2 regions of the Roseateles sp. PN1 genome follow, and region 2 is predicted to be linked to the other one. Evidence: predicted binding sites of a transcription regulator. Region 2 holds the regulator's gene; the other holds the start of a gene.
What was found. Region 2 encodes FliA, which starts transcription of late flagellar genes. Its sites were predicted from a motif close to CTAAAGTTTNNNNNNNNNNNGCCGNTA; they were not measured.

Region 1 (3,620 bases), on a different contig from region 2:
GATGGAGTCCAGGTCGGTGGTGGTATTGGTGGCATTGCGAGCCTGCACACCCAGTTCACGCATGCGCTGCAGTGCGTCACTGACCTTGCTCAGCGCGCCTTCAGCGGTTTGCGCCAGCGAGATGCCGTCATTGGCATTGCGGATGGCCACGTTCATACCGCGCACCTGGCTGGTCATGCGGTCAGCAATGGCCAGGCCGGCGGCGTCGTCCTTGGAGGAGTTGACGCGCATGCCGGACGACAGGCGTTGCATGGAAACGGCGAGGGAACCTTGTGATGTGGACTGATTGCGTTGGGCATTCAGGGACATCAGGTTGGTGTTGATGACTTGGCTCATGTTCAATCCTTTGGTGTGTACTAAGACTTGCCGGAAATCCGGGCTTCACGGTCGATAAAAGGCCGCCCATAACAGGTGGCTTTTGCCAGCAAATGTCGGGCTTGCGCCTGGCCTTTGCACCGTCCGCGTCCTGCTCTTTGGAGAGCCGGCTGACCGGACCACGTAGTCCATCTAATTCCTCGGACCCGTTGAATTGCTTATCGACGACACCAGTGATTGACTTAAATCCTTTTTTCAAAAAACGCCACTTGTCAAGGGACTTGCGGCGTCTTTTTCATGAGCTGTTGGAGTGAGAAATATCGCTGAGCTGCTGGAGGTGATGGCTGGAGTGAGTCGGTATTCGCGACTCACTCCGCGCCGTCATCAGCGCAGCAGGGTCAGGACTTGCTGCGGCAGCTGATTGGCCTGCGCGATCATCGCGTTACCTGCTTGTTGCAGGATCTGCGAGCGGCTCAGGTTGGCGGTTTCCGAGGCGTAGTCCGCGTCCAGAATCCGGCTGCGCGCGGCGCTTTGGTTTTCCACCGAGATCATCAAATTGGATGTCACGGCGTCAAAGCGGTTTTGCGAAGCACCCAGGGTGGCGCGCTGGCCGCTGACTGTGGTGATGGCGGTATCAATGTTGTCGATGACGGTCTTCAGCGTGGCGGCGGTATCGGTATTGCTGATCGATGCGCCGGTGACGGCGGTGATCGTGGCGTCAGCGGTCAGATCGGTCGTGGCCACGTCGACGATGTCGTTGTCCGTCGTGTTGGCGCCAATCTGGAAGGTTTGTGTACCGGCGGCGCCGGCCAGGATGGCCTTGCCGTTGAAGGTGGTGCCGCCCAGCACGCGGGTGATTTCCTGACCCAACTGGGTAAATTCCTTACCGATGGAGTCCAAGTCGGTGGTGGTATTGGTGGCATTGCGTGCTTGCACGCCCAGTTCACGCATACGTTGCAGGGAATCGCTGACCTTGCTCAGCGCGCCTTCAGCGGTTTGCGCCAGCGAGATGCCGTCGTTGGCATTGCGGATCGCCACATTCATGCCGCGCACTTGGCTGGTCATGCGGTCGGCAATCGCCAGGCCGGCGGCGTCATCTTTGGCGGAATTGACACGCATGCCGGAAGACAGGCGCTGCATAGCGGTGGCCAGTGTGCCTTGCGAGGTCGAGGTGTTGCGCTGTGCGTTGAGCGACAACTGATTGGTGTTAATGATTGCGGGCATGATTCACTCCTGTTTCAGCTACAAAGTTTTTCCGGCAGAGCGCCGACGTGTTGCGAACACCTTGAGAGGGCATCCGTTACGCGGAGTCTTGTTCTCATGAACAAGCCCCCCGCCTCGCCCGGCTTAGTCAACTGATGCAGCTTTGACCCCCTGTGAAGGGAGGACCTAGTTGCGGCCTTCTTACCGGACCACGTGTCCGTTTCCGAACCCGTTGAAATGGGTATCGGACAGCCGCCAAATAAACTTTAGGGCTGTTTGTCAATAGGCTTGATCTGTTGAAAAGCGGGGGTGGCTCGGCTTTGTTTCATCGATTGGCCGATTTGGGGTCGGCGTCCACCCTTGAGGGCGGCGAAGAAGGCAGGGCGCTGCACTTTGCTTGTGGCTGAATGGAGTGGCTGGTTCTTGCTCTTGACCTTTGCTTGATGTGTGTGGCCTGTCGCGATAACGCGATGGCGCATTCAGTGTTTGAAGAGTCTGCTTTGTTGCTGAAACAAGGAGCCTGTGTTTGCAGGAGTGGCGCAAGCCGCAGGCTCTGATTTGTTTTCGGTGCGTGGCGCGCCGAGCAGGCTTGGAGAAGCGGCTGCTAGTCCGGCCTTTTCTCACGAATGACCCGATGCCCGCGCACTAAAGTTCGTTGCACTGAAGTCGAGCGGTAGGTGCTTTTTATTGCATTGCCGCCTAGCCATCAGAGTCACTCACGCATCTGTGTAGGTCACCCGATCAGTCAGGGCCTTTGCAGAGCAAAAGCTGTAGAAACTCTTGGAGATCCCTATGCATGCCATGACGCAAGCCAAGTCGCAATCCGCAACGCTGCCTGCTCAGCTGCAGGCGATCCATACCGACTCCTCGGAGCCCACGATCAGCGTGGAGGCCGCATTGCTGCTGGCTCAAGCGCGCAATATGGCTTTTGCCGAAGCCGCGCAAGGTCGCTTGGGTGAGGGCCTGAACTTGTTGCAAATCGCCCTGGAGCATGAGCCGATGGCGCATGACTTGCTCAGCGATATGGCCGCACTGCTGCTGAGCGCTGGCGAGTTGGCCCATGCCCAAGCCGCAGCCGAGCGTGCGCTGGCCTTGCAGCCTAATCATGGTGCAAGCCTGTACTCCTTGGCCTTCGCGCTGTCTGGCCAGGGTCAGGTCTTGCGTGCACGCGAAGTGCTGCAGCGCTTGCTCACGGGCGAAGCCCTGCAAAACTTGCAGAAGGAATCTCCTGACTTGCTGCCGGTGGCGCAAACAGAAATGAAGCGCCTGAGCGCGCTGACCGGTGGCGCAGCGACCGCTGCCGACTGATAGCTCCCAATCAGCCTGCTCGGGCTGATCTGGCAGCTTGCCCGCTTGCTCGACTGCTATATCGACTGCCCTAGTTAGAGCGTCCCGGCCGGACTATGCGGCGCCTGACTCAGGCGGCCTCGGCGTCCCAGCCAAGCCTAGCCATTCCACTGACCTTTTTACACCCGCCCCGAGAGATCGGCCGGCGGGCCTAGGCGTTTGCCTGTAGGAAGTTCACTGACAAGCAGGTGCGGGAAAAATGGACTTCAGGAACGGAAGTGCGCCGATGTTGTGAGTTTGTTCCGAGCTTCACAATCTGTTTCAGCTTGATACGAAATCAACACAACAGTTTTGCCCCCGGAGCCCAGCATCATGAACGCAGACCAAATCCTCGCCGAGATCCGTGAAGCCAATCTGAACTACCTGATGCTGGCGCAAAGCCTGATCCGCCAGGACCCCGAGCAAGCGCTCTATCGTCTGGGTATCTCCGAAGACACCGCCACCCTGATCAGCACGCTGAGCCCCGCTCAGCTGATGAAGATTGCCTCGGGCAATACCTTGCTGTGCCGCTTCCGCATGGATGACGATCTGGTCTGGGGTCTGCTGACCAGCCACGGCAAGTCGGCCGCCAACGACGGCATCAGCCGCCTACACGCTTCCATCCTGATGGCCGGCCGCCATCAAGAAGCCGCCTGATCACCGCACCTAACAAGACCTGACGAGACGACACCATCATGCGCAACAAAAGCATCCTCACCGAAGCCCGCCAGATCGAACGTGCGGTCACCTTGATCAACCTGGGTGCGCGCTTGCAA
Region 2 (3,620 bases):
CGGCGTCGGCCATTAGCGCATCAGCGCATCAGCGCCTTGGTACAACAGCGGCGCGCCGACCTTAGAAGTTGAACGCCAGGCGCAGCCCGCCCCAGTGCCTTCCGCCCACCACGATGGGGGCCGACACTTCCTTCAAGAGCACGAACTTGCCCCCGCCCATATCGCGGCGATAGGTCTGCAAAAGGAATGGCCGCTGGTTGCGGGCCGAAGCCAGGCCGGTGCGGTCATTGAAGATGCGCCGGTAGCGGCTGTTTGCAGTGTTCCACACCACATCGCCGGCGCGCTGCGGCTGGCAATACCTCTTGTTGTGGGCCGCCACATAACCGTTTCGGTCCACGGCAATGCAGTACACCACCTTGTCGCTGAAATCGAGCATGCGCTCTTGAACCGCCGGAAACAGCCGGTCGGCCAGCGCAACGAACTGGGTCAGATGCTGAGCCGGATTGCTGCCCGGTATGGCTTGATAGCGCTCATCAAACAGCTGGGCCTGCTGAATGTCGCCGCGCTGCAGGGCCTGGGCCAACAAGCTGGCGATTTCTGCCGCGGCTTGCTGTGCGGCCTGGATAAAGGGCGCGTCCTCGACCTCCACGCCGGAGTCGGCAATCTGCTCGATCACCTGCTCCGAGAGCCTCAAGAAACGGTCGCTGCATGAAAACGCGGCATCCAGCTTGACCATGGCCTGCTGAATCTCGCGCTCCAAGTCCGCCACCCGGCCACCCAGGGCGCCGATGGTCCGCTCACTTTGCTCGGCCGAAGTATTGATCTGCCCCACATCCGCCTGAACTTGTGCAAACGCTTGATGAATGGCACTGCGGCTGGCGTGGCCGGGGTCATTGCGCAACTCGCGGCTGAAAGCCTCGATGCGCGTGTCCAATGCGGACACCGTGCCCATGATGGCCTTGGATGAGTTTTCCACTTGCCCGGCCAAAGCCTTGACGGCATCGGCCACGACACCAAAACCACGCCCGGCCTCGCCGGCACGCCGCGCCTCAACCGAGGCATTGAAGGCCACTAGTCGCGTCTGCAAGGCAATTTTTGTGATCTCGGATGCCGCGTCCGAGACCTGGTGCAAGGTTTGAACAATGCCGCCAACCTCGTTGCCAACACCGTCCAGCGCCTGGCTGGCTCGCACCACAGCGGCGCCGGATTGGGCGGTTGAGCGACTGATGGCAGATTGCGCCTCGCGCACTGAAGCCAAATCCTGCGACAAGGCGCCCATGGCCTCGGCTTGGGCAAGCACGACTTTTTGGGTGTCTTCCAACAGCCCGCGCACCTCGGCGGCGTCTTTACCAACATTGGAAATGGCGCGGGAGATTTGCTGAACCACCTGCTTCATGGCCGCAGCCGTGCTGTTCGCAGAGGCGTTCAATTCAGAGGGGGCTTGTGCGGCCGACTGGGCTGCGGCTGGGCCATTCGGCCGGGGTGTCCACCAGAACCGCATCAATCTGCCCTCTCTTGATTGCTTGCTTGCACAAACCGCTGGCGGTGGCTCTCGGGCGACGCTGCCAGCCTTAGTTTCAGACCTTGTTCGCCGAACTCACCAATCGCGCAACTTCACCCGCAGGCGGGCAATGGCTTGGCTATGCAGCTGGCAGACCCGCGATTCAGTGACCTTCAAGACTACCGCAATCTCTTTCAGATTCATATCGTGCTCGTAGTACATGCTCATCATGAACTGCTCGCGTTCGGGCAGGTTCTTGATGGCCGCCACCAGGGCCTCGCGCATGCGATGGTCCTGCAGCTTGAGCATCGGGTTGTTGCTGTGATCGGCCACGTGGCGATCCAAGAAGTCTTCATCACCCTCGTCACCGGACATATCTTCCAGGTAGACCAGCTGGGTGCCACGCACCTTGCCGAGCAACTCCTGATAGTCGGCCAGGCTGACACCCATCTCGGCGGCGATCTCGCTTTCGGCCGGGGCGCGGCCGAGCTTTTGCTCCAGCTTGCGCACGGCGCCTTCGATATCGCGTTGCTGGCGGCGGGTGCCTCGGCTCATCCAGTCACCACCGCGCAGCTCATCGAGCATGGCGCCGCGAATGCGCTGAGTGGCGAAGGTTTCGAACTGCACGCCCTGGCCCACGTCGAAGCGCGAGAGCGCATCGGTCAGGCCGATCAGGCCGACCTGGATCAGGTCATCGATTTCGATATTGGCGGGCAGCTTGGCAATCATCTGGTGGGCCAGGCGGCGCACCAGCGGGCTGTACTGTTTGATGAGGGAGGAGTTATCGAGGCGGCCTTTGGCGGTATACATCTTCAGCTCCAGCTGCAATCAGTAAATGGCGGCGACGGCCGGGCGAGCGACAGTGCGGGCAGGCTGCGGCGCCGAGGGGCGCATCAGCGAGCGGGCCACGGGCCGCAAGGGGCTGGCATCGACCGAAGCCTCCAGCGCCGCTCCCGGAGGGGCGGCCATCAACAACTCACGCGCCAGATGGCGCACTTCGGTCGAAATCGGGGCACTGCTCGGTGTGCGTGGGTCCAGGCAAGCCCAGTCACGCAGCACCGCGCCAAGGAAACCATCGGCACAACTGCTCAGTTGTTCGGCAATCCGCTCCGACATGCGCAGCTGCGGCGAGCAAGCCATCAGTAGGCTGTAAACCATCAGCCCGGCGCGGCCCGCCAACCATTTCATGCCAGCATAAGCGTGGGTGACGCTATTGGCATCGGTATCGGCCAGCAAAACCGGGCGCACTTCACGCAGCGCGACCACACGGGCCAACTCCGCCGCACTGGCGTGCAGCAGCACCACATCGGCTTGCGGCGCGGCTTCGGTCACCACTTCAAGAAACTGTGCGGCCGAGCCCTTGGCATTGATGTAGCGCATCGGCAGGCCACGGGCGGCCAGGTAGGAGACGTCTTTGGACAAGCTCTCCACACAAGCGCCCAGATCCACCGAGGCCAGCTCGGACGGCGTAGGCGCGGACTCGGCGGCATCCACCACCAGGGTATGCAAACCCAGTTCGGCAAAAGCCGCGCAAAGACCTTCCAACAGCACGCCTGCACCCATGACATGCGGATTGCTGACCACTGGAATGAAGCGCACCCGCGAGCTGGCGAACAGCCGGCGCAGGCCATGGGCCTGGTCTTGCGGGGCAAGGGTATGAGGATTCACGTCGCGCATCATGATGGCTGGGGTCCCAGGTTTGGTCTAGTGCGTGCCCATAGCGGCGGCACTGCGGGGGCTGAGCGCTGGCCCACCGGCAAAAATCAGATTCACATCGGCACTGTCCATGCGCCAGGCACCGGCGGCTTGGCTGCGCAAGGCGCGCTGCACCAGAGCCTGAGCCGACAGGCGATGCCAGTCTTCCGGCACGCGCTGGCCATTGGTCACGCCCAGCACGCGCAGCTTGTGGCGGATCAGGGTGTCCAGGGCGGGCGCGAGCTTGACGGCTTCGTCGATCTTGGAGAGCACCACGCCTTGGCACTCATGCGCGCGCCAAGCGGTCACCACATCTTCAATCGTCTCGCCCTGCTGTGCGGCGTTGACGACCAGGATCTTGGTGATGCTGCGGTGCGCCAGCATGTCAAGCAATTCATTGGTGCGGCTGTCGCGCTGGGCCATGCCGGCGGTGTCGATCAAGACCATCTTCTTGGCCGACAGCAGGTCGAGCAAATCTTCCAGC

Region 1: AABB87_RS20840 (flagellin N-terminal helical domain-containing protein) is a predicted target of FliA. The motif match lies at 1,761-1,787, and genes of this name have one in related genera.

Annotation. Positions count from the first base shown of each region.
Region 1 covers NZ_JBCARA010000016.1:98,206-101,825, forward strand. The annotation lists gene AABB87_RS20835 (flagellin N-terminal helical domain-containing protein) at 1-336, opposite strand, end outside; gene AABB87_RS20840 (flagellin N-terminal helical domain-containing protein) at 700-1,539, opposite strand; gene AABB87_RS20845 (tetratricopeptide repeat protein) at 2,311-2,826, shown strand; gene flhD (flagellar transcriptional regulator FlhD) at 3,178-3,501, shown strand; gene flhC (flagellar transcriptional regulator FlhC) at 3,540-3,620, shown strand, end outside.
Region 2 covers NZ_JBCARA010000004.1:8,838-12,457, reverse strand. The annotation lists gene AABB87_RS07275 (methyl-accepting chemotaxis protein) at 62-1,369, opposite strand; gene AABB87_RS07270 (RNA polymerase sigma factor FliA) at 1,538-2,251, opposite strand; gene AABB87_RS07265 (MinD/ParA family ATP-binding protein) at 2,270-3,109, opposite strand; gene flhF (flagellar biosynthesis protein FlhF) at 3,146-3,620, opposite strand, start outside.